DNA from 4 places in the Variovorax sp. GW822-FHT04E09 genome. Region 2 is predicted to be linked to each of the others. Evidence: predicted binding sites of a transcription regulator. Region 2 holds the regulator's gene; each other region holds the start of a gene.
What was found. Region 2 encodes sigma-54, which starts transcription at its own class of promoters, with help from an activator protein. Its sites were predicted from a motif close to TGGCANGNAANCTGCTTT; they were not measured.
Positions count from the first base shown of each region.

Region 1: AC1RL8_RS23870 (pilin) is a predicted target of sigma-54. The motif match lies at 4,363-4,380, and genes of this name have one in related genera.
Region 3: hmpA (NO-inducible flavohemoprotein) is a predicted target of sigma-54. The motif match lies at 5,239-5,256, and genes of this name have one in related genera.
Region 4: nirB (nitrite reductase large subunit NirB) is a predicted target of sigma-54. The motif match lies at 4,213-4,230, and genes of this name have one in related genera.

Region 1 is NZ_JBXAMR010000006.1:235,448-242,838, reverse strand. Features, by position in the region: gene AC1RL8_RS23885 (PilC/PilY family type IV pilus protein) at 1-954, shown strand, start outside; gene AC1RL8_RS23880 (sulfatase-like hydrolase/transferase) at 1,145-2,515, opposite strand; gene AC1RL8_RS23875 (serine hydrolase domain-containing protein) at 2,560-3,741, opposite strand; gene AC1RL8_RS23870 (pilin) at 3,767-4,306, opposite strand; gene AC1RL8_RS23865 (3',5'-cyclic-nucleotide phosphodiesterase) at 4,508-5,311, opposite strand; gene AC1RL8_RS23860 (CHASE2 domain-containing protein) at 5,341-7,391, opposite strand, start outside.
Region 2 is NZ_JBXAMR010000010.1:63,269-70,659, forward strand. Features, by position in the region: gene argS (arginine--tRNA ligase) at 1-4, shown strand, start outside; gene AC1RL8_RS28695 (SPOR domain-containing protein) at 19-786, shown strand; gene AC1RL8_RS28700 (thiol:disulfide interchange protein DsbA/DsbL) at 939-1,583, shown strand; gene lptA (lipopolysaccharide transport periplasmic protein LptA) at 1,706-2,425, shown strand; gene lptB (LPS export ABC transporter ATP-binding protein) at 2,422-3,216, shown strand; gene rpoN (RNA polymerase factor sigma-54) at 3,234-4,823, shown strand; gene AC1RL8_RS28720 (phospholipase D family protein) at 4,834-6,450, shown strand; gene AC1RL8_RS28725 (hypothetical protein) at 6,518-6,964, opposite strand; gene AC1RL8_RS28730 (LysE family translocator) at 7,138-7,391, opposite strand, start outside.
Region 3 is NZ_JBXAMR010000005.1:125,896-133,286, forward strand. Features, by position in the region: gene AC1RL8_RS20750 (ProQ/FinO family protein) at 1-646, opposite strand, end outside; gene AC1RL8_RS20755 (VUT family protein) at 757-1,305, opposite strand; gene AC1RL8_RS20760 (NAD(P)/FAD-dependent oxidoreductase) at 1,308-2,933, opposite strand; gene cysK (cysteine synthase A) at 3,007-3,927, opposite strand; gene hmpA (NO-inducible flavohemoprotein) at 4,019-5,203, opposite strand; gene norR (nitric oxide reductase transcriptional regulator NorR) at 5,340-6,926, shown strand; RNA gene rnpB (RNase P RNA component class A) at 6,986-7,354, shown strand.
Region 4 is NZ_JBXAMR010000007.1:293,445-300,835, forward strand. Features, by position in the region: gene AC1RL8_RS25955 (ABC transporter substrate-binding protein) at 1-353, shown strand, start outside; gene AC1RL8_RS25960 (hypothetical protein) at 370-558, opposite strand; gene AC1RL8_RS25965 (MFS transporter) at 693-2,387, opposite strand; gene AC1RL8_RS25970 (2-hydroxychromene-2-carboxylate isomerase) at 2,601-3,239, opposite strand; gene AC1RL8_RS25975 (DUF1289 domain-containing protein) at 3,236-3,505, opposite strand; gene AC1RL8_RS25980 (YbaK/EbsC family protein) at 3,502-3,990, opposite strand; gene nirB (nitrite reductase large subunit NirB) at 4,440-6,959, shown strand; gene nirD (nitrite reductase small subunit NirD) at 6,984-7,325, shown strand; gene AC1RL8_RS25995 (formate/nitrite transporter family protein) at 7,376-7,391, shown strand, end outside.

The sequences.
Region 1 (7,391 bases), on a different contig from region 2:
GTCGTCAAGACGCGAAAGCACGGCTGGGTGGTGATCTTCACCAGCGGCTACAACGGCGGCGGAACGAGCAGCCACCTCTACATCGTGAACCCGACCAACGGCCAGCTCATCCAGAAGATCAGTACCCCGACGGCTTCTGAAGGCATGGCACAGGCGTCGGCTTATGTGCAGGACTTTTCGGATGGCACCGCCGATGCCGTGTATGCGGGAGATCTCAACGGACAGCTCTGGCGCTTTGATCTCACCGCTGCCAGAGCCGCCACAACCTCCTACCCCGCACCCACCCTCATTGCCAACCTCACCGATGGCGCGACGACACCACAAGCACAGCCGATCACCACGCAGCCGTTGATCGAGATCCAGCCATTGACGAAAAAGCGCTACGTGCTGGTGGGCACCGGCCGCTTGCTCGATGCCAGCGACATTCAGTCCGCCCAAGAGCAGAGCTACTACGCCCTCATCGACGGCACAGCCAGCGCGTTCACGCCGGTCAGCACTGGCAACTTCCCCATCGCACGCAGCAACCTGCAGGCGGTGACCGACTTGACGCAAGGCATTGCGCTGACGGCGACCAGCCGCGGCTGGTACACCGACCTGGGCGTGACCAACAGAGTGGGCTGGCGCGCAGTCAATGCGTCGACCTCGTACAGCGGCGTGGTGGCGTTCTCCACGCTGCAGACCGCAGGCGATGCCTGCGCCCCCTCGGGTACCAGCCGCGTCTATGCCATCGACTTCGGTACGGGCAGATCGGCGTTGGTGGATGCCAACGGCAACCTCATTGCATATGCGGCAGCGGGTGCTGCGGTGAACGACGTGCGGTTCCTTGGCGTCGATGGTTCCACGCGGCTTGTCAGCGGGGATGTGAAGGGGAACATGCAGAACAACCCCATCAAATTGCCTGGAGCTTTGGGGTTGCGGCTACTCAATTGGCGGGAGGTGCCGACCGTGGATTGATGGAGTGGTGCAAGAGGTCGCGCGCATGGCCTCGATAAATCCCAGCTGGCTGCAGCAAGACACGGCGGCCAGGAGTTGATCTCGCTGAGCGCCATGCGCTCCTCAACCGCGACTCGACGTGTGACGCTGGTGCTGGGTGGTCCCGGGAGTCATGCCTCCAGCCATGCATGCTCAGCGGTGAATGAGTCCTTTAGTCAGCGCTGGGTTCTGTTGCCAATTGGCGCGGCACCCTGATGCTGACGTACGGCACGGCTGTCTCGTCGAACTGCTCTCGCGATTGAGCGTCGAAGAACTTGGGCGAGTGATCACCGACAAGAACTACCTGAAGACCAGGGATGGGGGCATGCTCCAATTGGGCTTTGAGCACGTGCATGAAGTCGTACAGCAGTGCAGCATGGGCACAACGCGCTCCATCGAGCTTGAGGAAAGGGCACACCTGATCTTTCACTTTCGGATTGCTAAGATCCGACTCGCGATAGGGTGTATGGGAATTGAGGGTCATCCAGTAGGTGAACTGCTTGCCGTTGCGTCGCAGGCTGTCTACTACGCGCGGAGCGATGCTGTAATCACAAACCCCAGGAATGTTGGCGCACATCGAACTCCCGAGCATCAACTGCTGCATGAAGTAGCTGTGCTCAAAGCCAATTTCTGGATACCACTGATCGCGGCGATACATCTTCGATGAAGCGCCATGAAACGCTTGCGTTTGCCAGCCTTGGCTTTGTAGTTGACGAGGAAGGCAGTCGTTGGCTTGAGGAACCACGTCAATCCGAAGCGTATGCGGGAACAGCCCACACAATTCCCGGAACTCGCCTTGCAGGGTTGCCCCCATGAACTCCAGCCTTCCACCTTCGTGTGCCCACGCGGGGGAGTTCCATAGGTCCTGCCAGAACTGGTTTTCTGCCTTGTCGTGGGCAAGCCCCCAGGACTCCACAACAATCACAAGCAGCTTGTCTGGAGGTACGTCATTGCCCAGCACCTTCTTGACGGCCGACCTGTCAGCGCCCAGCTTGACGAACTTGCCCAGGTCGTCCGCATATCCTTCCTCGTAGAAAGAAAAGGTGTCACGGAGGAATTGGCTGTCCAGCACCCACGAACCTGCCAGCTTGGTCGTGCGGACCCCATAGATCTTGCCTTCGCTGTGCTCAAAGCCATTGCGCGTCGGCCATAGCAGTGCAAGGCCGAGCAACGCGATCACCCAAAGCAGCATCCCATGGCCCGGGGACGCTCGCTGGTGGACCTGCACGCACAGTCCCCCCCATAGCAACAGGACAAACAGTCCCGCAATGCCGGCCATGATCCAGGTCACGTTCGTGTGCGGGATGTAGCTCAGCAAATCCAACACATCGGCATAGCTGGACGATAGATTGATTTGGGCGAATATGAACAGGAAATCTGCCGACCAAAGCAGCGCTAATCCAAGTGCGAAAAGCCAAGGCCGGCCACGAGTCAACGCGACCAGCACCAGAAATTCCGCCCAGAACCACGGCCTGTAGAGCTGGAGCCATTGCGCAGCCACCACGCCTGGCAGCATAGGCAGGAGCAGTGCAAGCAGTTGCATCAAGCCGACTGCCTTCACGATGAAAAGTGGGCGTCGTTGCATCCTCAATGGAAGCCTTTGAGAAAAGCCCGTTCGATAAATTCGGAAGCACGCAATGGCTGCCCGACGTCACCAGCGCCCAGCCACACAATGAAGTTCCCGGCGTCATCGGACAAGAAAAGAGCCGACATGCCGTACAGATAGCCTCGCTGTAGCCAGACCTGATGGTCACCGACACGGCGCCGCTCAAGAAATCCATCTTGGCAACTCTCGGGCACGGTTTCGTTGCAGGGGATGCTGGAGTCATGCATGCCGCGCGAACGGTCCAGCAGTGGGCGATTGTCAGCAATGAAGCGCGCCAGTCCTTCTGCACTGCCTGTCATGCCCATCGGAGCACGAAGCGCTTGCCAGTCGAAATGCTCGACAAACTCTGGCCCGTGCAACTCGTTGTGCATGAAGTTGTATGCGAGCGGCGAGTCCGCTTGGTCCATGTAGCCGATGCCGTATTGCGACAAGCGCATGTCCTGCTCGAGCGCGCTCCATAAGCTGCGGCCCGCGTGCCGTTCATAAGCGACTGCAGCCAAACAGTAGCCCAAGTTCGAATAGGCATGGCGAGAGCCCGGCGTGAATTGAAGCTGCGCCTGTGCCAGCTCTTGCACCTGGCCGGGACACCAAGGCTTCTTGTCGTTGATGACCATCGGGTCCTCGGCGCGCATGCGGTCGAAGCCGGCGGAATGATTCAGGAGATGGCGGACCTGTATCTGCGCAATGTGCGGGTCTCGAAAAGGAGGACCCAGGTCCAGCACGGCTGCCAGCGGCTGGTTCAGCCAATCTGCTTGACCATGGACCACGCCAAAGAAGGTGACGATCTTTGACAAGCTGGCCAAGCGAAAGCTGGAGCCAGTTGCCACGCGTTGGCTGATAAGGGGATAGCGCTCCCAACCGTTGACACATCCTGATCGACTACCAGCCTTGTCCACGAACACGAGTTGATTTGCCGGAGAGTCAAGCCGGGTGGGCAACTGGCGGGCCAACTCTTGAAGCCAACTGGGAGTATGGGCATCGCATCGAGTCGAAAGTGCGGACAAATGCCCTGTGATTGGATAAGCCCAGCGTCTGACCATGTTGCGATCTGTCTCCCATGCGAACCAGGGGAGAAAGATCGCACTGATGAGCACGACGTAAAGACAGATGCGAGTCTTTTTACGCATGACGTGAAAAGAGCGCCCTAAAGGGCGCTCTTTCATTTGCTAGATCGAAAGCGAGGTAGTGTTACGGAGTAGTGCCGCTGCCGCCACCGGTGCCGCCGCCGCTGGTAGCAGCCGTGCTGGACGAGCAGCCAGCGGGGCGGTACTTCGACTCAACGGTGGTCGAGCAAGACCACGTGCCCGAAGCAGAGAGGCGCGTCCAGGTCAGCGTCTTCCCGGTGATTGCCGCAGCTGCATTGCCGCCAAAAGTGGCCACGAGTGCACCGTTGTTCGTGGCAGTGCCAAGGTCGGCGGTAAGGCCCGTGCTAATCGTGACTGCGGCGCCCAGCAGATTGCTCGCGGTCGAGCCTAGATTGCACTGGACATTGGTAGGTGTTGCGGTCGAGAGAACAGGCGTGAGCTTGCCATCAAGAATGCAAGCCTCTGCCGCAGTGCGCAGCGAGGCGACTTCAGACATGACGCGCGCAACTTGCGATTTGGCAACGTACGTCTGGTACTGCGGAATGGCAATGGCAGCCAAGATACCAATGATCGCCACAACGATCATCAGTTCGATCAGGGTGAAACCCTTTTGCACATTGCGTGCGATAGAACGACGGTTCATTCATTAACTCCAGGTTGGTTTGTAGAGCCCGGGAACCAGCCCGGAGCGAGGAACCTTCCGCAGCATCCGTGCCACCCGGTTTCCCCACTCTGCAACCCTCGATCGGGCCGTCTTTGGTCACAAGATGGTTACATGATGTGACATAACTCGCACTCAGATGCCAATTGTGTCGACAAATTTGTCATGCCCGACCGGGCCCTGTCAGAAGGTCAGCACCCCGTTCGCCTTGAGCCAGCGAATGTCCCGCTGCGCCAACCCTGCCACCTCCCGCCCCGCCAGCATCTCGATCTGGCTCATGATTTCTTCGGTCTCTGCGGGCTTGGTGTGGGTGATGTAGATCGGGTATTGCTTGCCCGGGTCGATCTGCGCCAGCTCGTGCGCCAGCGCCACCGGGGACAGGTGCAGGCTGCGCTCGGCCAGCGCCTCCTCGCGGGAGCTGAAAGCCGTCTCGATGACCAGCATCGCGACGTCGATCGCGTTGATGCGCTCCCAGAAGGGCGGATTGCGTTCTGTGTCGCCGCTGAAAACCCAGTGGGCGCCGCCTTCGGCCCGGCGGATGGCGAAGCCGCAGGCCGGCACGGTGTGGACGGCCGGCAGCACCTCGATCAGCTTGGGAGCGTCGCTGCCCAGCTCGAGGCGTTGCCCGACCGCGATCTCGTGAAAGCTCACGAACGGCGATTCGGGGCTGGGAATGCGTTCGAAATTCGGCCAGATGACGTTGTTGAACACATGCGCCCGCAGCGCGTCGATGGTGGCCGCCAGAGCATGCACGCGCAGGGGCCGGGTGCGGCGGCTGCCGACGGCGTCGAGCATCAGGGGCAGGGCGGCGATGTGGTCGAGGTGCGAGTGGGTGAGCACCACGTCGTCGATGGCGGCCATCTCGTCGAGGGTGAGGTCGCCGACGCCCGTGCCGGCGTCCACGAGCAGGTCCGCATCGACCAGGAACGAGGTGGTGCGGCAGTCCTTGGCGATGGCGCCCGAGCAACCCAGCACGCGAACCTGCATTGTGGAAGACCCCTTGTATGCGTCTGTCGTCATTTGGTGTCGAACCGGGTGGCGCCGTCCCAGTCCGGGTCTTGCGGGCGAAGCGCCATCGAGGCTAAACGCTGAGCGTAGAGCTGGTAAAGGACTTTTTTCGCATCCGCGGCGAGCAGGGGAGCCAGCAAGTTCCGGCCCAGCGCCCAATCCTGGCGGCGGTAGGCGGCGAGCACCTGGCTCCAGCGGTCGAGTTGCTGCCGTGTGTCCTGCGCCTCGGCTGTGGCTTCCGGCGCGAGCGGGGTGTAGATGGCGACGGCCTGGGCCTTGCCCTTGACGCGCACGCTGTCGAGTTCCTGCCAGACGAACCCGGGCGCCGCCTCGCGGGTGGCGCCGCTGGCCACGATCTCGACCCCGTAGTGTCCGCTCAGGCCCTCCAGCCGGGACGCGAGATTGACCGCGTCGCCGACCACGGTATAGCTGCGGCGCGCGGTCGAGCCCATGTCGCCGACGCTCATGAGGCCGCTGTTCAGGCCGATGCCCGCGCTGATTTCGGGGCGGCCGTTGGCGCGGTGCTGGCGGTTGATGTCGTGCACGGCGGCCGCCATGTCGATCGCCGCCTGCACGGCGAGCGCGGCATGGCCGGGCGTGTCGATGGGCGCGCCCCAGAAGGCCATGACGCAGTCGCCCATGTATTTGTCGACGGTGCCGCGGTGCGCGCTGATCACCTCGGTGAGCCGGCTGAAGACGGTGTTCAGGAAGGCCTGCAGCTCGGCCGGCGCCATCTGCTCGGACAGCCGGGTGAAGTCGCGCATGTCGCAGAACATCACGGTCATTTCCTTGCTCTCGGCGCGCATGCTGTAGCGGCCGGGGCGCACGAGCATTTCGTCGACCAACTGCGGCGGCACGTAGGTGCCGAAGAGCCGCACCAGCCCGCGCCGCGCGCGCGATTCGACGAAGTAGCCCCAGCTCATGTTGAGCGCGAAGGCCAGCGCCACCATGACGAGCGCCGACGCCAGCGGGAGCACGAGGCTGTGGCCGACGTAGAGCCAGGTGTTCAGGCCAACCAGCGCGGCGACCACGCCCGCGCCGAGCAGCACGGCGCGCGATGCGGACAGCAGCGACAGTCCGAACGCGAGCAGCAGCCCCGCTGCCAGCACGGTCAGCACTTCATATCCCGGCGCGTAGTCGGGCACGGCCAGCAGGCGCCGGTCGAGCAAGCCCGAGACGATGTTGGCGTGCACTTCGACGCCCGGAAACGCGGCACCGACCGGGGTGGCGCGCAGGTCCTGCAGGCCGGGCGCGGTGGCGCCGAGCAGCACGATCTTGTCCTTCAATTCGCCCGGCGCCAGTCGGCCCTCGAGGACGTCGGCGGCGGCCACGTAGCGGAACGACCCTGCGCGCGGCCCGCCAGGGCCGCGAAATGGCACCTGCAGGCTGGCACTCTGGTCGACCGGGATGCGCAGCGACCCCAGCACCAGCGCCTGCAGGCGCGGAAAGTTGCCGTCGCCGGCCACGAGCGCCGGCCGCACGGGCGGCGAGCCGTTCGCCAGCCGGTACACCGCCAGCGCCAGCGACTCGTAGTGCCCGGGCGATGCATGCTCGCCTTCGTAGCGGGCGATGAGCGGCACGCTGCGGATCACGCCGTCGTCGCTGCCGTCACCGACCAGGGTATTCAGGAACCCCGCGACCGGCGCCGCGCGCCCCAGCACCGGCAGGCTGGCGCCAAAGCCGTTCCAGAGCGTGACGAAGGAAGCATGGGGCGGAAAGGCGTCGGGTGGCAGCACGGGCGTCGCCGGCAGCAGCCCCTTGGCGCTGGGCTGTTCGGTGCGGGTGAAGTAGTAGCCGAGCGCCACGGGCTGGCCGCGCAGGGCCTGAGCCAGTGTGGCGTCGTGGTCGAGGGTGGGCGCGAGCTGGTCGATCTCGGCGGCGAGGCCCTGCACGCCGCTCAATGGCCCGGCTGCGATCTCCTTCAGGCGCCCGAGGCCGGAGCTGCGATCGGGCTCGAGAAACATCACGTCGAAGCCGAGCACGGCCACGTGCTGGCGGGCCAGCAGTTCTGTCGTGAGGCTGGCGATCTTGTCGCGCGGCCAGGGCCACTGGCCCTCGC
Region 2 (7,391 bases):
GTGAATCACCCTCTGAACATGAAGAAGACAAGCAGACAACGCGGCAACATCGTCATCGGGCTGATCATTGGCCTGGTGCTCGGTCTGGGCGTCGCCCTGGGCATCGCGGTCTACGTCACCAAGGTGCCGATCCCGTTCGTCAACAAGACGCAACGCGGCGGTGCCGAGCAGGACGAAGCCGAAGCCCGCAAGAACCGCGACTGGGACCCGAACGCGCCGCTGGCCGGCAAGGCCGGCGCGCCCAAGCCCGCCGCCACGCCGCCGGCCGCCACGGCCACCGGCCCGGTGAACCCGATCACCGGCGCGCCCGCCACCGTGGCGCCCGGCACGCCGCCCGTCGCCACCGCGCCGGTCACCGCCCCGGCCCCCGTGGTGGTGGCGCCCAAGCCGGCGCGCCCCGCGCCGGTGCCGGCCGAAGCCAACGCCCTGCCGCCGTCGAACGATCCGCTGGGCGACCTCGCCCGCGCCCGTGCGGGCGGCAGCACGACCACCGCGTCCGCCGCGCCGAGCCACACGGCCGCCGCCGCACCGTCGTCCTCGGGTGCCGATCCCTTCATGTACTTCGTGCAGGCCGGCGCCTTCCGCACCACCGACGACGCCGAGGCGCAGCGCGCCAAGCTGTCGCTCATGGGCGTCGAGGCCAAGGTCACCGAGCGCGAGCAGGCCGGTCGCACGGTCTACCGCGTGCGCGCGGGCCCGTTCAACAAGAAGGACGACGCCGACCGGCTCAAGGAACGGCTCGACGGCGGCGGTCTCGAATCGGCGCTGGTGCGCGTGCAGCGCTGACCGACGCTTTTCTTGAACAGCCTTTAAGCTCTCGCCCGCGCGGCATTCGCCGCACTCGTTTGTCAATTCCAGCGCCTCGGGCGCGCCGCCCACGGGGAACTCCCGGCGGCGCGCCGGCTCTGTACTGCGGTACCCACAGGAGAACCTTTTCCATGAAACGTCGTGACTTTTCGCTGGCCGCCACTTCGATCGGGCTGCTTTCGCTGGCTGCCGTTCCGGCACACGCCCAGCGCGCCCCCAAGGCCGGCACCGATTTCCTCGTGCTCGACAAGCGCGTGCCCGTCGATGCACCCGCCGGCAAGGTCGAGGTGGTCGAGTTCTTCTCGTACAACTGCCCGCATTGCAACGACTTCGAGCCCTCGCTCGAAGCCTGGGTCAAGGCAGCCCCGAAGGAAGTGGCCTTCCGCCGCATCCCCGTGCCCTTCGTGGGCAACGACGTCGAGGCCAAGCAGCGCCTGTACTTCACGCTCGAAGCCATGGGCAAGCTGGACGAGTACCACTCGAAGGTGTTCGCCGCCATCCACGCGCAGCGCCAGAACCTGAACGGCGACGCCAACATCCAGGCCTGGGCCGAGCGTGCCGGCCTCGACGGCGCCAAGTTCAAGGAAACCTTTGCGTCCTTCGGCGTGGCCAGCAAGGCTCGCCGCGCGGCGCAGCAGACCGAGGCCTACAAGGTCGCCGGCGTGCCGGCCCTGGCCGTGGCGGGCCGCTGGTATGTCGACGGCGAAACCGCCGGCAGCATGTCCAAGGTGCTGCAGGTCGCGACCTTCCTCATCGGCGAAGCCAAGAAGGGCTGACAGACCCGGCGACCTGGTTCTTCGGTCGAATGCAAGGCCCGCTTCGGCGGGCTTTTTCATTGGCGGCGGTGGGCAATTGCCATCCCACGCATACAATGTTTCAGAGCAAGTTTCGTGCCTTTATGACATTGCCCTCCATCCCCACATTCCCCACCCTTCGTCGCCTCGGCCGCCTGGCTTTCGGCGCGCTGTTGCTGGCCGGTGCCGCCTCGGGCGCCCTGGCCGAAACCGCCGACCGCACCAAGCCGATGAACATCGAGTCCGACTCGATGCGCTACGACGACCTGAAACAGACCAGCGTGTTCACCGGCAACGTGCTGGTCACGAAGGGCACGATCATCATCCGCGGCGCGCGGCTGGACGTGCGCCAGGACGCCGAGGGCTACCAGTACGGCGTGGTCACGGCGGCGCCCGGCAAGCTGGCCTATTACAAGCAGAAGCGCAACGCCGGCGACGAGTGGATCGAGGGCGAGTCGGAAGTCATCGAGTACGACAGCCGCGCCGACAACGTCAAGTTCATCCGCCGTGCCGTCATGCGCCGGCTGATCGGCGCCACGGCCAACGACGAGAGCAGCGGCGCGCTGATCGTCTATGACCAGAGCAACGACACCTACACCGTCAACGGTTCCCTCGTGCCGCCGAACGCCGGCGTCTCGGCGGGCGGTGGCGGCCGCGTGAAGGCCATCCTCACGCCGAAGGCCACGCCGGCCCCGGCGGCGCCCGGCTCCGCACCGGCGGCCGGTGGCAAGAAGCCCGCGGCCCCGGCACCCACCCCCGCGCCCGGCGCCGGGCTGCGCCCGACCACCACGCTGGGCGGCACCGAAGGGGAAGGGCGCAAGTGATCGAAACCGCAGGAACCCAGACCGCCGACGGCATTCCAGGCAGCCGCCTCGTGGCGCGCGGCCTCAAGAAGAGCTACGGCAGCCGCACGGTCGTGAAAGACGTCTCGCTCGACGTGCAAAAGGGCGAGGTCGTCGGACTGCTCGGCCCCAACGGCGCGGGCAAGACCACCTCGTTCTACATGATCGTCGGGCTGGTGCGCGCCGACGCCGGCGAGATCACCATCGACGGCGAGCCCATCGCCCACATGCCCATCCACCGCCGCGCGCGCATGGGCCTGAGCTACCTGCCGCAGGAAGCCTCGATCTTCCGCAAGCTCACGGTCGAGGAAAACGTGCGCGCCGTGCTCGAGCTGCAACGCGAGCCCGACGCCAACGGCCGCATGATGCCGCTGACCAAGCAGCACACCGAAGAGCGCCTGGCCGACCTGCTGGCCGACCTGCGCGTGGACCACCTGCGCGATTCGCCCGCGCTCGCGCTGTCGGGCGGCGAGCGCCGCCGCGTTGAAATTGCACGCGCGCTGGCCACCCAGCCGCGCTTCATCCTGCTGGACGAGCCCTTCGCCGGCATCGACCCGATCGCGGTGATCGAGATCCAGCGGATCATCAGTTTCCTGAAAGAGCGCGGCATCGGCGTGCTCATCACCGACCACAACGTGCGTGAAACGCTGGGCATCTGCGATCACGCGTTCATCATCAGCGACGGGCACGTGCTGGCACAAGGCACACCCTCGGAGATCGTCGACAACGCCGAGGTACGCAGGGTGTACCTGGGCGAGCACTTCCGCATGTAAGGGAGGGTCGGGTCTCCATGAAGCAAGGGCTGTCCCTTCGCGTCTCGCAGCATCTGGCCTTGACGCCTCAGCTGCAGCAGTCGATCCGGCTTCTGCAGCTCTCCACGCTCGAACTGAGCCAGGAGGTGGAGCAGATGCTGGACGAGAACCCGTTCCTTGAACGCACCGCGGAAGAAGCGGCGCGCGAGGAGTTCGGGCTGGACACGGCCGATGCGCCGGTGCCGCGCGACGACGCGGGCGAGGGGGAGGCCGAGTTCACGCCGTCCGCCGCCAGCACGTCCTCCACGTCCAGCGACACCACCACCTCGACCCCCGACACCGACGGCCCCGCCGCCGAGATCGCCGAGCGCGAGCCCGACTGGGAAGGCGACGGCACCGTCGACATGGCGCCCGACGACAGCGAGTGGGGCAGCGATGCGCCCGCGCGCCAGAACAACCTGGGCGACGACGAGCGTGCCGACGCCACCGAACTCGCGCGCAGCCAGGAGTCGCTGCAGTCGTTCCTGCACCGCCAGGCGCTGAGCCTGCGGCTCAATGAAAACGACTGCGCCGCGCTGCGCTTTTTGATCGAGTCGCTCAACGACGACGGCTACCTCGAAGACTCGCTGCCCGCATTGGCCTCGGGCCTGGCGGGCGACGACAACGACCAGTTCGACGACCTCGTGCACCACTTCCAGGTGGCGCTGGGCCTGCTGCAGAGCCTGGAGCCGGTGGGCGTCGGCGCGCGCGACCTCGGCGAATGCCTGAGCATCCAGCTGAAGGCGCTCGCCAGCGAAGACGAGACCGAGGCCGAAGCGCTCATCCGCAAGACCGCCATCGCGATCTGCAAGCAGCCCATGGAGCTGCTCGCGCGGCGCGACTTCAAGCGCCTGGCCACGCTCACGCGCACCAACGAAGACCTGGTGCGCTCGGCGCTGCAGATCATTGCGCGGCTCGAACCCAAGCCGGGCCGCCGTTTCGTCGACGTCGAGCGCAACATCGTCATTCCCGACGTGATCGTCACCAAGACCGGGCGCGGCACCAACGTGAAGTTCCGCGTCATGCTCAACCCCGAGGTCATGCCGCGCCTGCGCGTGCACGACATCTACGCCGGCGCGCTCAAGTCGCACAAGGGCGAAGGCAGCCAGGCGCTGTCGCAGCGGCTGCAGGAGGCGCGCTGGTTCATCAAGAACATCCAGCAGCGCTTCGACACCATCCTGCGCGTGAGCAACGCCATCGTCGAGCGCCAGAAGAGCTACTTCGTGCACGGCGAGTTGGCCATGCGCCCGCTGGTGCTGCGCGAGATCGCCGACGAGCTGGGCCTGCACGAGTCGACCATCTCGCGCGTGACCACCGCCAAGTACATGGCCACGCCCTTCGGCACGGTCGAGCTGAAGTACTTCTTCGGCTCGGCGCTGGGCACCGAGACCGGCGGCAACGCGTCGAGCACCGCGGTGCGCGCGCTCATCAAGCAGTTCGTGAGTTCCGAGAGCATCAAGAAGCCGCTGTCCGACAGCCAGATTTCCGAGATGCTGAAAGAGCAGGGCATCGAGTGCGCGCGCCGCACCGTCGCCAAGTACCGCGAAGCGCTGCGCATCGCGCCCGCCAATCTGCGCAAGGCACTCTAGAAGACCGACGATGACGAGCCGCCTGCTGTCGCGCTGTGGGCATTGGGTGGTCGTCGTCGCGGCGGCGCTGCTGTTTGCCGGCTGCGCAACGCTGCCCGACGACGCACCGCGCCCGCCCACCAAGGCCATCACCGTCTCGACCGACACCGCGCTCGGCAAGATCGCGCTGGCCTCGCAGCCCGACCCCGACCTCAGCGGCTTTCGCCTGATGCCCGGCGGCGACTTCGCCTTCGACACGCGCTTGCAGCTGGCGCGCCGCGCGCAGCGCACGCTCGACGTGCAGTACTACCAGATCGAGAACGACGAGACCGGCCGCTACCTGCTGCGCACCCTGCGCGATGCGGCCCAGCGCGGCGTGCGCGTGCGCCTGTTGATGGACGACCTGTACACCTCTGGCGAAGACGAGCTGCTGCTCGGCCTGGCCGCCACGCCGAACGTGGAGCTGCGCCTGTTCAACCCGTTCCCGGCCGGGCGCGGCAGCCTCTTGAAGCGCTTCACCGCTTCGCTGTTCGACTTCAGCCGCGTCAACCGCCGCATGCACAACAAGCTCTTCATCGCCGACGGCGCGATGGCGGTGGCGGGCGGGCGCAACATCGGCAACCAGTACTTCCGCCGCACCACCGGCCCGAACTTCATCGACCTCGACACCTTCGTGACGGGTGCGCTGATCCCGCGCCTGGGCGTGCTGTTCGACCAGTACTGGAACAGTCCGCACGTGCGCCCGATCGGCGCGGTCGTGCACACCGACCTGCCGCGCGAGGAGCTGCAGCGCCGCTTCGACGCCGCCACCGGCCCCGACACCACGCCGCCGCCGCCCAAGCCCGCGCCCAACGACCTGCTCGGCTACAGCCCGGTGGCCGACGACCTCGACGCCGGCAAACTGGGCCTGATCTGGACCACCGCCGAGGCGTATGCCGATTCACCCGACCGCGTGATCGGCAAGACCGCGTCGTATGGCGGCGTGCCGCTGCTCGACGTGGACAGCGTGCGCTACAACGTGGTCGAGCAGATGCGCCGCGCGCGCAGCGAGGTGACGCTGGTCTCGCCCTACCTGATCCCGGGCGCGTCGGGGCTGGAGGTGATGCGTGAGATCCGCGGACGCAACGTGAAGATCAGCGTGGTCACCAACTCGCTCGCCGCCACCGACGAACCGCTCGTGCACACCGCCTACCGCCGCTACCGCGCCGACATGCTGGCGCTGGGCGCCGAGCTGCACGAGCTGAGTTCCGCGCGCACGCGGCGCAGCGTGCGGCTGGGTTTGTTCGGCACCTCGGTGGGGCGGCTGCACGCCAAGTCGGCGGTGATCGACCAGCGCATCCTGTTCGTCGGCTCGATGAATTTCGATCCGCGCTCCGAGATTCACAACACCGAGATCGGCCTGTTCATCCGCAGCCCCGAGATGGCGCAGCAGACACTGAAGCTGCTCGACGTGCTCAAGCAGCAGGGCGCCTACCGGCTGCGCTTTGCCGAAGGCGCCGATGCGGGCGCCACCGGCTCGCGGCGCATCGAGTGGGTCAGCGAGGAAGGCGGCAAGACCACCGTGCTGCACGAAGAACCCGACTCGGGCTTCTGGGACCGCACCATGCTCGAGCTGCTGGCGCCGCTCACGCCCGAGAGCTTGCTGTAGCGCAGCGGTGCTTTGCGAAAGGCTTTGCAAGCATGGCGCTGCCGCAGATGGTCGCTGGCGGCGAGCCTCAACGCGGGAGCGGTGGCTTTTCGGGAGTCGCGCAGGTCATTTGAGACTTCGGGACACGAAATCTCGTCTCGACCGTATCGAACCAGGCCATGTAAGAGCGCACGGAGTGTTCGTCGATCTCAAGAATCTCATCGCAGAATGAAAAGCCGGGCCCAATGATCGGGTTGCTGCTCGCAGTGATCACGGCGCAGATGCGATTGCCCTGAATCTTGTAGCGCATTGCCGCGGTGTAGGGCTCCTTGCTTTCAGGAAAAGCCCCACAAAAGGAGCTTGTGCCGTCGACGTATTCGTCATACCCATGGCACGTTTTTCCACCGTCATCGGAGTTGCACCACACGCCCTGCAGGGCCCTGTTCAGATCTTCGTCCTGTAGCGTCGCGGAAGAGGACTGTGTTGCAACAACCGTGAGAGCGGCGGCGATCAGGAGTTGGTGGACGAATGGCATGCGATGGGCTTGATGACGAAGCTGGACCTGGAAGCGGGACCATAGCCGTTGCCGATTGAAAACAACCCGGCTGCCGCGCACATCCCCTCAAGAAATCCAGACCGCGTGAAGAAAGACGCGGCTTCCCCCGGGCGCATTGCCCGGAGCCGGCATCGCCGGTCGAACCTGATCGATCAGGTGCCGCGCACCGCCGACCACACCAGCCGCAGGCCCAGCAGGCCCATCACGCCGCCGGCCGCACGGTCGATCCAGGTCTTGTAGCGCAGGTAGGCTGCGCGCGGCGCGGCCGATGACAGCGCCAGCGCGACGATCGCGTACCAGCCCGTCTCGATGCAGAAGATCACGGCCGGCACCGCGAGCGCCAGCACCAGCGGCACCTCGCGCGGCAGGAAGGCCGCGAAGATGCTCGCGTACACCACCGCCGTCT
Region 3 (7,391 bases), on a different contig from region 2:
CTTCGATGGCCTTGGCGATGCGCGTCACCAGCTGCGGACGCAGGTCTTCGCCGGGGTTGCGGTGCGAGCGGCGGCGGTGCAGCTCAAGAATGGCGTGGTGCACGTGCTCGGGCGCGACCGGGTCGAGCGCATTGCCGTCCAGGTCATGGCGCGCATGGCCGGCGGCCACGCTCTCGAGGTAGCGCGTGGAGCGCGCATGCTGGCCCATCGCGATCTTCAGGTCTTCGGCCTTGAAGTCTTCGGGGTGGCGCGCGATCAGCTCTTCGTACACGCCGAGCTTCAGCGGCACGAAGCGTGCGCCGAACAGCTGCGGGTACAGCGCGAACAGGCGCTCGAGCACCGGGTTGACCTTGCGCGGTGCGCGCTGGGCTTCGGGCTGTTGTTGCTGTTGCGGCTGCTGTCCGCGCGGCTTGCGCCCTTGCTGCGGCTGTTGCTGCCCGTGCGGGCGCTGTTGCTTGGCGCGCGGCGGCCGTTGTTGCTGCTGCTGTTGCGCGGGGGCGGTGGGCTGCGTTGCCGACGCGTCAGCGCCTGCGTCGGTGCTGCCCGCGCCGGCCTTCAGCTGCTGCAGCTGCTCGGCCATGTCCGGGCGCTGGCGCCGTGCGTTGCGCGAGTTCGTGTTCGGGGCGGCGGTGGATGCGTCGGTCATACGGAAGGCTCGGCGATGGGCGCGAGGGATGGAAAGGGAAGAAAAAGAACAACCGGTCCCGCGCGGTCAGCGCGGCCGGAACATCCTGCGGGTATTGTCAGGGCGGATCGTCATGCGTGTGCAGCGCCTCGGTCAGCGGCTTGCCGCCCGATCAGCAGCCGGAACGGCAGCAGCATCAGCACGCCGACACCGAGCTTCACGCCCAGGTCGCCGAGCGCCCAGGTGAGCCAGGGGCCGTCGGTGCCCGCGAAGGCGATGCCCCAGAAGACGATGCTGTCGAGCACGGCCGCGATCACCGTGGCCACCAGCGGCGCGCGCCACCACAGACCCCGGCGCAGGCGGTCGAACACGCGGATGTCGAGCAGCTGCGAGGCGATGAAGGCCAGGCCCGAGGCGGCGGCGATGCGCGCCGGTGCCAGCAGCAGCGACACCGCCACCGCCACCGCGAAGCCGACCCAGGCCACGCGGCGCGCCATGCCAGGGCCGAAGCGCCGGTTGACGAGGTCGCTCACGAGGTAGGCCACCGGGTAGGTGAAGGCGCCCCAGGTGAGCCAGTCGTTGATGGCGAACTGCACCAGGAGGTTGGACGCGAGCACCACGGCGGCCATCGCCAGCGTGGCGACGGCCAACTGGCCGGTGGTGGGGCGGTGGAAGTGCATCGTCAAACGGCGCTGCCGAGCACGCTGCGCGCCACGGCCTCGGCCACCTTGATGCCGTCCACGCCGGCCGACAGGATGCCGCCCGCGTAGCTCGCGCCTTCGCCGGCCGGGTAGAGGCCGCGCACGTTGAGGCTCTGGAAGTCGTCGCCGCGCGTGATCTTGATCGGCGACGAGGTGCGCGTTTCCACGCCGGTGAGCACGGCGTCGTGCGTGTCGAAGCCCTTGATCTTGCGGCCGAATGCCGGGAAGGCCTCGCGCATCGCCTCGATGGCGTAGGCGGGCAGGGCCTGGTGCAGGTCGGTCGGTGTCACGCCGGGCTTGTACGACGGGATGATGCTGCCGAGTGCGGTCGACGGCTTGCCGGCGATGAAGTCGCCCACCAGCTGGCCCGGTGCGTGGTAGTTGCTGCCGCCGAGCACGTAGGCGTTGCTTTCGAGCTGGCGCTGCAGCGCGATGCCTGCCAGCGCATCGCCGGGGAAGTCCTTCGGGTCGATGCCCACCACGATGCCCGCGTTGGCGTTGCGTTCGTTGCGCGAGTACTGGCTCATGCCGTTAGTGACCACGCGGCCCGGCTCGCTGGTGGCCGCGACCACGGTGCCGCCGGGGCACATGCAGAAGCTGTAGACCGAGCGGCCGTTGCTGGCGTGGTGCACCAGCTTGTAGTCGGCCGCGCCCAGCAGCGGATGGCCCGCGTGGCGGCCCCAGCGGGCGCGGTCGATCAGGCCCTGCGGGTGTTCGACACGGAAGCCGATCGAGAAAGGCTTGGCCTCGATGTGCACGCCGCGGGCGTGCAGCATCTCGAAGGTGTCGCGCGAGCTGTGGCCCAGCGCCATCACGACGTGGTCGGCGCGCAGCTCGCTGCTCTGGCCCGTTGTCTGGTCGAGCACGGTGAGGCCGCGCAGGTGGCCGTTTTCGATGTGCACGTCGGTCACGCGCTGCTCGAAGCGGATCTCGCCGCCGAGCGCGACGATCTGCTCGCGGATGTTCTCGACCACCTTCACCAGCTTGAAGGTGCCGATGTGCGGATGCGCGACGTACAAAATTTCGGGCGGCGCGCCGGCCTTCACGAACTCTTCCATCACCTTGCGGCCGAGGAAGCGCGGGTCCTTGATCTGGCTGTAGAGCTTGCCGTCCGAGAAGGTGCCGGCGCCGCCTTCGCCGAACTGCACGTTCGACTCGGGGTTGAGCACGCTCTTGCGCCACAGGCCCCAGGTGTCGCGGGTGCGCTGGCGCACGGTCTTGCCGCGTTCGAGCACGATGGGCCTGAAGCCCATCTTCGCGAGCATCAGCGCCGCGAAGATGCCGCAGGGGCCGAAGCCGATCACCACGGGCCGCGTGGCGTCCGCGGGCGCCTGGCCCGGCGGCGTGTAGCGCATGTCGGGCGCGGGCTGGATGTGCGGGTGGCTGGCGTGCTTGGCCAGCAGCGCGGCTTCGAGCGCGGCGTCGGTCAGCTGCACGTCGCAGATGTAGACCGTGAGCAGGTCGACCTTGCGGGCGTCGAAGCTGCGCTTGTAGACGGTGTGGGAGGCGATCGCTTCAATCGGAACGTCGAGCGTCCGGGCGATCAGGGTGGCCAGCGCCTCTGGGGCGTGGTCGAGCGGGAGTTTGAGTTCGGAGATTCGCAGCATGTCGTGGGGCTTGTGGTTATCAAGCAGACCGACGATTTTAAGCGCCCGAGGCGCTATGAAACTTGTAGCTGGATCAGGCGGGCAGGAAGCCTTCGACGGAGAGGTAGCGCTCGCCGGTGTCGTAGTTGAAGCCCAGCACCACCGCATCGGGCGCCAGCGAGGGCAGCTTCTGCGCAATGGCCGCGAGCGTCGCGCCCGACGAGATGCCGACCAGGATGCCTTCCTCGACCGCGCAGCGGCGCGCCATTTCGCGCGCCGGTTCGGCGTCGACCTGCAGCACGCCGTCCAGCAGCGAGGTGTCGAGGTTCTTCGGAATGAAGCCCGCGCCGATGCCCTGGATGGGGTGGGGCGCCGGTGCGCCGCCCGAGATCACGGGCGAAGCCACCGGCTCCACCGCGAACACCTGCAGCTTGGGCCACTTCTTCTTGAGCACCTTCGCCACGCCGGTGATGTGGCCGCCCGTGCCCACGCCGGTGATGAGCACGTCGATGCCTTCGGGAAAGTCGGCCGCGATTTCCTCGGCCGTGGTGCGCACGTGCACGTCGACGTTGGCGGGGTTGTTGAACTGCTGCGGCATCCACGCGCCCGGCGTGCCGGCCACGATTTCCTCGGCGCGGGCGATGGAGCCCTTCATGCCGTTGGCGCGCGGCGTGAGGTCGAAGGTGGCGCCGTAGGCCAGCATGAGGCGGCGGCGCTCCACCGACATGCTGTCGGGCATCACCAGGATCAGCTTGTAGCCCTTGACGGCCGCGACCATCGCCAGGCCGATGCCGGTGTTGCCCGAGGTGGGCTCGACGATGGTGCCGCCGGGCTTGAGCGCGCCGCTCTTCTCGGCGTCTTCCACCATCGACAGCGCGATGCGGTCCTTGATCGAGCCGCCGGGGTTGGCGCGCTCCGACTTGATCCAGACCTGCTGCTTCGCATGGCCGAACAGGCGGTTGATGCGGATGTGCGGCGTGTTGCCGATGGTCTGGAGGATGTTCTGGGCCTTCATGGAATCTCCTTGGATCAATGCGGTTGTTCGGGCGGACAGCGCGCATTGTGAGACCAGCCCGCGACTGTTTCAGCGCAGGGCCTTGCTTCCCTCAGGCCTCCAGGGCTTCGAGCGGCCCGAAGAACTCGTAGCGAAGCTGCTGCTTCGGCACGCCGAGCGCCAGCCCGTTGGCATACACCGCCTGCATGAAGGGCTTCGGTCCCAGAAAGTACAGGTCGACGTCGCGGTCTTCCGGCAGCACTCCGGCCAGCAGTTCGCGGGTGACGAAGCCGGTCGCGTGCGGCGTGTCGGTGTCGCGCGGCGCGTCGTAGACATACAGCGGCTTCACGTTCGCATGCCGCTGCGCGAGTGCGTCCACGCGGGCGCGGAACGCATGCGCGCCGCCGTGCCGCGCCGCATGGACGAAGTGCACCGGCCGGCCGGTGTGCGCCACCGATTCGAGCATGCTCATCGCGGGCGTGATGCCCACGCCGCCCGTCACCAGCACGAGCGGGCGCGCCTGCTCGCCCGCGGGCTGCAGCACGAAGTCGCCGCACGGCGCCTGCACCTGCAGCCGCGTGCCGACCGCGGCGGCTGCGTGCAGCCAGTTCGAGGCGCGGCCGCCTTCTTCCTTCTTCACGCTGATGCGGTACCACGGCTTGCCCGGCGCGTCGGACAGCGAGTAGTTGCGGCGCACCGGCTGGCCGTCGATCTCCAGCACCAGCGTGAGGTACTGCCCCGGCGTGAAGGCCAACAGCGCGCCGCCGTCCACGGGCTCCAGGTAGAACGAGGTGATGACCTCGCTTTCGTCTTCGCGCCGGGCCACGCGGAACTCGCGCGTGCCGCGCCATCCGCCGGGTTGCGCCGCATTGGCGCTGTAGACGGCTTCTTCCGCGTCGATGAGCAGGCCCGCCAGCGATTCGTAGGCTTCGCGCCAGGCGGCGATCACCTCGTCGGTCGCGGCGTCGCCGAGCACCTCCTTCACGGCGCGCAGCAGGTAGTGGCCGACGATCGGGTAGTGCTCCGGCAGCACGCCCAGCGCGGCGTGCTTCTGGATGATCCGGGGCAGGGCGCCGGCGATCGCTTCGAGCCGGTCGATGTGCGCGCCGTACGCGATGACCGCCCCCGCCAGCGCGCGCGCCTGCGTGCCAGCGGCCTGGTGCGCCTCGTTGAAGAAGGCCTTCACCTGCGGATGGCCCTCGAACATGATCTTGTAGAAGTGGCTGGTGATGGCCTCGCCGTGGGCCTGGAGCGCGGGCACGGTGGACTTGACGATGGCGATGGTTTGCGGGTTCATGGTCTTGCGGTCCTTCGGTTGGAGATGCCTGTTTCATCTCACGATCCGTGCCAGCCGGAAGGCAGCTGCAAGTGCTTGACGCCATTGGGGATTTATCAGGTGTGGTCAAATTCACAACAAATTCAGTGTTGTATTTATGACCACAATGCGTGTCGATTCGACCACCGAGGCCTCACCACCCGAGCCCGAAGCCGAGGCCGCCCGCTACCGGTCGCTGCTCGCCGCCGCGCGCGGACTGGTCCGCTGCGATGCCGCCGCGCTGCTGCAGCTCGACGTCGACGTGCTGAAGCCCGTCGCGGTCGATGGCCTGAGCGATGAAACCCTGGGGCGCCAGTTTCCCGTCGCCGCCCATCCGCGTTTTGCGCGCCTGCTCGCCAGCGAACGGGGCCTGCGTTTCGCCCACGACAGCAACCTGCCCGACCCGTACGACGGCCTCGTCGCCGGCCAGCCGGGCATCCTGCCAGTGCACGACTGCATGGGCGCGCCGCTGCGCCTGCGTGGCGCCGTCTGGGGCCTGCTCACGCTGGACGCCCTGGAGCCGCACGCCTTCGACGCCGTCGGCCCGGCGCAGATGGAGGCACTGATTGCGCTTGTCGAAACCGGCATCGAGGCCGCCGACACGATCCGCGAGATGCAGGCGCGCGCGATGCGCGAGCAGGCCGTCGCGCAGGCATTGCGCGCAGGGCGCGGCGCTCCCCGCGAGCTGCTGGGCAGCAGCCCGGCGATGAAGCAGCTGTGCCACGAGATCGACACGGTCGCCGTGTCCGACCTCACGGTGCTGCTGCTCGGCGAAACCGGTGTCGGCAAGGACCTCGTCGCGCAGCGCCTGCTCGCGCGCTCGCGCCGCAGCGAGCAGCCGCTCGTGCAGGTCAACTGCGCGGCGCTGCCCGAGTCGCTGGCTGACAGCGAACTCTTCGGCCACAAGCGCGGCGCGTTCACCGGCGCCGTGCAGGACCGCGACGGCAAGTTCGAGATCGCCGATGGCGGCACGCTCTTTCTCGACGAGGTTGGCGAACTGCCGCTGAGCGTGCAGGCCAAGCTGTTGCGCGTGCTGCAAAGCGGCGAGGTGCAGCGCCCCGGCAGCGACCGCATGCGCAAGGTCGACGTGCGCGTGATCGCGGCCACCAACCGCGACCTGCCCGCGGCGATCGCGCAGGGCCGGTTTCGCGCCGACCTGTACCACCGGCTGTCGGTCTATCCGCTCGTCGTCGCGCCGCTGCGCGAACGGGGGCGCGACGTGCTCGTGCTCGCCGGCAGCTTTCTCGAGGAGAACCAGCACCGGCTGGGCGCGCGCAACCTGCGGCTCTCGCCGGCGTCGAAGGCCGCCATGCTGGCGCACGGCTGGCCGGGCAATGTGCGCGAGCTCGAGCACGTGATCAGCCGCGCTTCGCTGCGGGCGTTCAGGGAACAGCCGCGCGGCTCGCGCTGGACGGCCATCGAGCCGCATCACCTGGCGCTGGACAGCGCTGCCGGCGTGGGAAGCGCCGTGGCGGCGCCCGTGCAGGCCCCGGCGAACGAATACGCGGGGCCTGCCATTGCTGGTGGCACGTTGCGCGAGGCGACCGAGGCCTTCCAGCGGGCCTGGCTCTTGGAACTGCTCGCCCGCCACGGCGGCCGCGTGGCCAGCGCCGCGCGCGAGGCCGGCATCGACCGCAGCAACTTTCACCGGACCTTGCGCAAGCTGGGCCTGGTGCAGGCCGGCGAACACGAAACGCCCGGCTGACGACCGGCGCGCGACACCGCTCGAAGGGTCATTGATGGGGCGGGCGATAATCGAGAGGTGAAGCACGCCAGACCGCCGCTGGTGCAAGCCCGAAAGGGACGATGCTCTGCCTTCGGGCAACAGCATCGGGTCGAAAGATCGCACTGGAGGAACGTCCGGACTGCACAGGACAGCGCAGGAGTTAACGACTCTCCACCGTGAGGTGAGGATCAGAGCAACAGAGACGAGCCGATTCAGTTCGGGTGAAACGGGCAATCTCTGCGCGCAGCAACACCAAGTAGGCCAGTATTGAGGTGGTTCCGCTGAGCTGGCGGGTAGGTGGCATCGAGCCGTTTGGCGACAAACGGCCCAGAGTAATGGCGGTCACGCCGGGGTCTTCGCAAGAGGGCCCCGGTGCACAGAATCCGGCTTATCGGCGAGCTTCACACTTTTCTTTCCCTTCCCCCTTTTCCCTGGGCCGCGCGC
Region 4 (7,391 bases), on a different contig from region 2:
TCATCAAGCAGCTGGGCGACGCCAGCCGCGGCGTGATCGTGACGCAGGTGTTCCCCAGCGAACGCTCGATGGGCCAGCCGATGGTGAAGGAGGCGCTGACGCTCGCCCGCGCCAAGGGCCAGGGCGAGCTGTCGCCGGCTGCGCTCGAAGGCTTCGCCTCGGCCAAGGTGCTGGTGGAGGCCTTGCGCCGCGCGGGCCCCAAGCCCACGCGCGCCAAGGTGCTGGCGGCGCTCGAAAGCCTCAAGGGCTACGACCTGGGCGGAGGGCTCGAGGTGAGCTACTCGCCGCAGGACCACAGCGGCATCGACTTCGCGGACCTCGCGATCATCAGCGAAGGCCGCTTCAAGCGCTGACGCGCGCCCCGTTGCGTTACTTCGCGGCGGAGGCCGCGGCGGCCGGTGCCGATGCGCCAGGCGCCGGCGTGGCCGCTGGTGCGGGGGCGTGCGTCGTGTCGCCGCCGTGCTTCTCGCCGGACATGTCGATCTTGTCGCCGCCCATCGAAATCACATACAGGGCAATGGCGGCGAAGATGACGAAGCCGACAACGATTTTCCACATGGGTACTGTCTCCTGAGAAGTTGCAAAGGGGGAGGAAGAGGGCTCAAGAAAAAGGCCTCATGCCGCGGGGCATGAAGCCTCTTTGTTGAACGGAGGGCAGCCGCCGCGCGGCCCCCTCCAGATGCCGCCGAGGATCAGTCGTTGGCGTAGATGTCCACGTCCTTGGTCTCGCGGATGAACAGCGTGCCGATCACCAGCGTGATGCCCGCGATGATGATCGGGTACCACAGGCCGTTGTACATGTTGCCGGTCGAGGCCACGATGGCGAAGGCGGTGGTCGGCAGCAGGCCGCCGAACCAGCCGTTGCCGATGTGGTACGGCAGGCTCATCGAGGTGTAGCGGATGCGCGTGGGGAACATCTCGACCAGCATCGCGGCGATCGGGCCATAGACCATGGTCACCAGCAGCACCAGCCAGAACAGCAGCACGATGGTCAGCACCTTGTTGATCTTGGCGGGATCGGCCTTGGACGGGTAGCCGGCGACCTTCAGGTCTTCGGCCACGCCCTTCTTGAAGGCGGCGATGGCCTTGACGCTGGTTTCGTCGAACTTGGAGTTCGCGACCACGCCGGTGGGCGCCTCGACGGTCTTGTCGCCGATCTTCACGACGGCCGCGGAGCCGGGCGCACCGGCCACGTTCTCGTAGCTCACCGAGTTCTGCACGAGGTAGCGCTTGGCGATGTCGCACGAGCTCTTGAAGTCGATCTCGCGGGCCACCGGGTTGCCCTGGAACGAGCAGGTCTTCGGGTCGGCCGTCACGGTGACGCCGGCCGTGGCTTGTGCGCGGGCCAGGTCGGGGTTGGCGGCTTCGGTCAGCATCTTGAAGACCGGGAAGTAGGTGACCACGGCCAGCAGGCAGCCGGCCATGATGATCGGCTTGCGGCCGATCTTGTCGGACAGCGTGCCGAACACCACGAAGAAGGGCGTGCCCAGCAGCAGCGCGGCGGCGATCATCAGGTTGGCGGTGGTCGCATCGACCTTGAGCTGCTGTGTCAGGAAGAACAGCGCGTAGAACTGGCCCGAGTACCAGACCACGGCCTGGCCGGCCGTGAGGCCGATCAGCGCCAGGATCACGATCTTCAGGTTCTTCCACTGGCCGAAGGATTCGGCGAGCGGTGCCTTCGAGGTCTTGCCCTCGGCCTTCATCTTCTGGAAGGCCGGCGACTCGGACAGCGTCAGGCGGATCCACACCGAGATGGCCAGGAGCAGGATGGAGACCAGGAACGGAATGCGCCAGCCCCACTCGCCGAAGGCCTGCTCACCGAGCCAGGTGCGCACGCCCAGGATCACGATCAGGCTCAGGAACAGGCCGAGCGTGGCCGTGGTCTGGATCCACGAGGTGTAGGCACCGCGCTTGCCGTGCGGCGAGTGCTCGGCCACGTAGGTGGCGGCACCGCCGTACTCGCCGCCGAGCGCCAGGCCCTGCAGCATGCGCAGCGCGATCAGGATCACCGGCGCCGCGACGCCGATGGTCGCGTAGCTGGGCAAGAGGCCGACGATGAAGGTCGACAGGCCCATGATCAGGATCGTCACCAGGAAGGTGTACTTGCGCCCGATCATGTCGCCCAGGCGGCCGAACACGATGGCGCCGAACGGACGCACCAGGAAGCCGGCGGCGAACGCCAGCAGCGCGAAGATGAAGGCCGCGCCCGCATCCAGGCCGCTGAAGAACTGCTTCGCGATGATCGCGGCGAGCGAACCGTACAGATAGAAGTCGTACCACTCGAACACGGTGCCGAGCGAGGAGGCGAAGATGACCTTCTTCTCCTCCGCGGACATGGGCCGGGGGGCCGGATGCGGCACTCCCCTTGAATCTAGCGTGGCTGCCATCGTCGTCTCCTGGTGTGTATGTATGCGTCCATCGGTTCCCGGCATTCGGGACCGTGGGGCATTCTTGGAGGCGCGACTGACCCGAGGCTTTCGCGAAACTGAACGGGCGCTTACGGTTTAGGGTGAAACCCGCGCTGCTCGTTTCAGCTTGTAAGAAACAAGGACCCTGCGCGGGTTTGTCCTCAGTCCTTGCTGCGAAGCAGCAAAAAAGCCTCAGCTCTTACGCAGCAACGAGGGCCGCTGGTCGGCGCCGGTCCATTGCGGGCCGTCGAACCAGGCGTCGCCCTGCAGGTAGGCGCGCAGCATCGCGAGGCCGTCGAAGCCCCAGAACAGGCGCCCGTCGACCACGTAGCAGGGCACGCCGAACACGCCCTGCGCCACGGCCTCGTCGGTGTTGCGCTTGAGCAGGGCCTTGTTCTCGTCGCCGTTCACGTCGCGCTTCGGCTGCAGCTGCGCCGTGAGCGCGGCCAGCCGCGTGGCATCGCCCGCCTCTTCGCCGCCGCGCCACACATGGCGAAAGAGGGTCTCGGCCGCCAGGCGGCTGATGCTGCCGTCGTCGCCCGTGGCCACGGCCAGGCGCAGGTGCGGCAACGGGTTGTACGGGTGCGAGGCCGGCATCTCGATCGGGATGCCGTGCGCCTGGCCCAGCCACAGCACGTGGCGGTAGGTCCAGCTGCGCTTGGATGGAATCTCGGCCGGCCCGAGCTGGCCGTGGTGCTTGAGCAGCGCGCCCAGCAGCACGGGCTTGTAGGCCACGCTCACGCTCAGGCCTTCGAGCGCCTCGGGCAGGTGCTCGAACGCCAGGTGCGCGTAGGGCGAGATGAAATCGAGATAGAAGTCGATGTGCTTCATGCGTCGTGGTCTCCTGTGGTGGGTTCGGGCACGCGCCAGATGCCGGCCTGGGCCCGCAGTTCGATCGCGCGCCACACCTGGCGGCGGCTGTCGTCTTCCATCTTGCTCCAGCCGGCGATCTCGGGGATGGTGCGCAGGCACCCTTCGCAGAAGCCGCTCAGGCGGTCCATGCGGCACACCGACGAGCACGGCGAGGGCACCTCGCCGTCCATGCGCTGCACGGTCCCGGCGCGCTCGGCGAGCGCATGCGCTTCGTCGAAGTTCACACCACGTCGGCCACCGGCGCGCCGGTGAGCTTCTCTAAATCGTTCGGGTGCAGCTGGAACACGGCGTGCGGATGGCCCGCGGCGGCCCAGATTTCCTCGAAGCGGAACAGCTCGCGGTCGATGAGCACCACCGGCTTGGTCACATGGCCCACCGGCGACACGCCGCCGATGGTGAAGCCGGTGCGCGCCTTCACGAAGTCGGCGTCGGCGCGGCCGGTCTTGCCGACGATGGCATCGACCTTCTTCTCGTCGACGCGCTTGTCGCCCGAGGTGATGACCAGCACCGCCGCCTCGTCGCTCTTGCGGCGGAAGATGATGCTCTTGGCGATCTGCCCGACCGAGATGCCCAGCGCGTCGGCGGCCTGCTGCGCGGTGCGGCAGGCGTCGTCGAGCATGCGGGGTGCATGGGGATGGCCGGCGTCCTGCAGCACGCGGGAGACGCGCTGGACACCTTCAGGGAGGGAATGGAGTTCGGAGCCGCACATGGCAAGTTCTTCGAGGTTCGTGGGGGCGTTCGCCCTGCGTTGCAAGGCCCCGAGCATACGGAAAAGCCCCGCGCACCGACGCCGCCGCCCCCATCCGCCCTTCAACCCCGGCGCACCAATGCGGAGAGCGCCGGCGCACGACGCCCGTGCGCGGCGTGCCGGCCCCGGTCCGCTTTCGGTGCGCCACCGGCCGATGAGGCCCGCCGCACGGGCTTTTGAGCGCGGCACGCTTATTGCTGAACACGGTGGCGACCCACCGGCCTCTGCGGCGGGTTCGCAGTGCCTCCGCTAACGACGGCGGGGTTCAAGCGCACCGATGGCCGCCCGCCGCCGGTTCGTCTGCTCCAACCCATTTCGCATCCGTTCCGTCGCGGGGGCCCCAACGACGCTGTCTGTTCGACAGTGGCTGCGGGGGCGCCTTCCAGGGCCGGTTGCGTGCAGGACCCCCAATGAAGATCGCAGTCATCGGCCACGGCATGGTCGGCCACAAGTTCCTCGAGCAACTCCACACGCTCGGCATTCCCGGCGCACAGGTCACCGTGCTGTGCGAAGAGCCGCGCCCGGCCTACGACCGGGTGCACCTGTCCGAATACTTCTCCGGCAAGACGGCCGACGACCTGTCGCTGGTCGAGCCCGGCTTCTTCGAGCGCAGCGGCTTCACGCTGCGCCTGGCCGCGCGGGCCGTGGCCGTCGAACGGCGCAACAACACCGTGACCACGGCCGACGGCGAGGTGATCGCCTACGACAAGCTGGTGCTGGCCACCGGCTCCAACCCCTTCGTGCCGGCCGTGCCGGGCCGCGACCGGCCGAACTGCTTTGTCTACCGCACCATCGAGGACCTGGACGCCATGAAGGCCTGCGGCGCGAAGTCGCGCAGCGGCGTGGTGGTGGGCGGCGGCCTGCTGGGCCTGGAATGCGCCAAGGCGCTGCGCGACATGGGCCTGGAAACGCACGTGGTCGAGTTCGCACCGCGCCTGATGGCGGTGCAGGTCGACGAAGGCGGCGGCCGTGCATTGCGCGGCAGCATCGAGGCGCTGGGCCTGCACGTGCACACCGGCCGCAACACGGTGGAGATCGTCGACGGCGCGAGCGCACGGCACCGCATGGTGTTCGCCGACGGCACGCACCTGGAGACCGACATGATCGTGTTCTCCGCCGGCATCCGCCCGCGCGACGAACTGGCACGCCAGAGCCTGCTGGCCGTGGGCCCGCGCGGCGGCGTGGCGATCGACAGTCACTGCCGCACCAGCGACCGCAACGTCTACGCCATTGGCGAATGCGCGGCGTGGAACGAACAGACCTTCGGCCTCGTCGCGCCGGGCTACGACATGGCCCGCGTGGCCGCGCGCCACATCGCTGGCCAGGACGACGCCGCCTTCACCGGCGCCGACCTGAGCACCAAGCTCAAGCTGATGGGCGTCGACGTGGCCAGCATCGGCGACGCGCACGGCAAGACGCCGAAATCGCGCGCTTACCAGTACATCGACGAGCGCAAGCAGGTCTACAAGAAGATCGTGGTGAGCGAAGACGGCAAGCAGCTGCTGGGCGCGGTGCTGGTCGGCGACGCCGGCGAGTACGGCACGCTGCTGCAGCTGGCGCTCAACGGCATCGTGCTGCCCGACGAGCCCGAGTTCCTGATCCTGCCGTCCAGCGACGGCAAGGCCAAGCCGGGCCTGGGCGTCGATGCGCTGCCCGACAGCGCGCAGATCTGCTCGTGCAACAGCGTCACCAAGGGCCAGATCTGCGAGGCCGTGGGCCAGGGCGTGTGCACGCCCGCCGAGATGAAGGCCTGCACCCAGGCCGGCGCCACCTGCGGCGGCTGCGTGCCGCTGGTCACGCAGGTCATGAAGATGGAAATGGCCAAGCGCGGCATGGCCGTGAACAACCACCTGTGCGAGCACTTCCCCTACTCGCGCCAGGAGCTGTACCACCTGATCCGCGTGGGCGAGATCCGCAGCTTCGCCGACCTGCTCACGAAGCACGGCAAGGGCCTGGGCTGCGACATCTGCAAGCCGACCGCAGCGAGCATCTTCGCCTCGTGCTGGAACGAGTTCGTGCTCAAGAAAGACCTGGCCGGCCTGCAGGACAGCAACGACTACTTCCTGGGCAACATCCAGAAGGACGGCACCTACTCCGTGGTGCCGCGCATGCCGGGCGGCGAGGTCACGCCCGAGGGCCTGATCGCCGTGGGCCAGGTCGCGAAGAAGTACGGCCTGTACACCAAGATCACCGGCGGTGCGCGCGTGGACATGTTCGGCGCGCGCGTCGAACAACTGCCGGCCATCTGGGAAGAACTCATCGCCGCCGGCTTCGAGTCGGGCCATGCCTACGGCAAGTCGCTGCGCACGGTGAAGAGCTGCGTGGGCTCCACCTGGTGCCGCTACGGCGTGGACGATAGCGTCGGCCTGGCCGTGGAACTGGAGAACCGCTACAAGGGCCTGCGCGCGCCGCACAAGATCAAGTTCGGCGTGTCGGGCTGCACCCGCGAATGCGCCGAGGCGCAGGGCAAGGACGTCGGCATCATCGCCACCGAAAAGGGCTGGAACCTCTATGTGTGCGGCAACGGTGGCATGAAGCCGCGCCATGCCGAGCTGCTGGCGAGCGACCTGAGCAAGGCCGACCTCATCCGCATGATCGACCGCTTCCTGATGTTCTACGTGCGCACGGCCGACCGCCTGCAGCGCACCAGCACCTGGCGCGAGAACCTGGAGGGCGGCCTCGACTACCTCAAGGGCGTGCTGCTGCAGGACACGCTGGGCCTGGGCGCCGAGCTCGAGGCGCAGATGCAGCACGTGGTCGACACCTACCAGTGCGAATGGAAGACCGCGGTGAACGACCCCGCCACGCGCCAGCGCTTCCGCTCCTTCGTCAACAGCGAGAAGCCCGACGAGCACATCGTCTTCGTGCAGGAGCGCGGCCAGAACCGCCCCGCGCGCCCCGAGGAACGCCGCGAGACCAGCGCCGCCTGAGCGACCCACAACGAAGGAAACCCCATGACCACCGACACCCTGAACTGGACCGCCGTGTGCGCCGCCGGCGACATCCTCCCCGACACCGGCGTGTGCGCGCTGGTCGACGGCGTGCATGTCGCGATCTTCCGCGTCGGCCAGGAGCCCTCGCTCTTCGCCATCGACAACGTCGACCCGAAGGCCGGCGCCAGCGTGCTCTCGCGCGGGCTGGTCGGCAGCCTGGGCGAGCGCATCGTCGTGGCTTCGCCGCTCTACAAGAACCACTTCGACCTGCGCAGCGGCGAATGCCTGGAGGCGCCCGAGCACTCGGTGCGCGCGCATGCGGTGCGCGTCGAGGACGGCCGCGTGCTCGTCGCGCTGGCCTGACGCCGCTTCGCCCTCTTCCGATTTTTTCAGCCTCTCTCCAAGGACCCCGAATGGCCTACCTCGCCC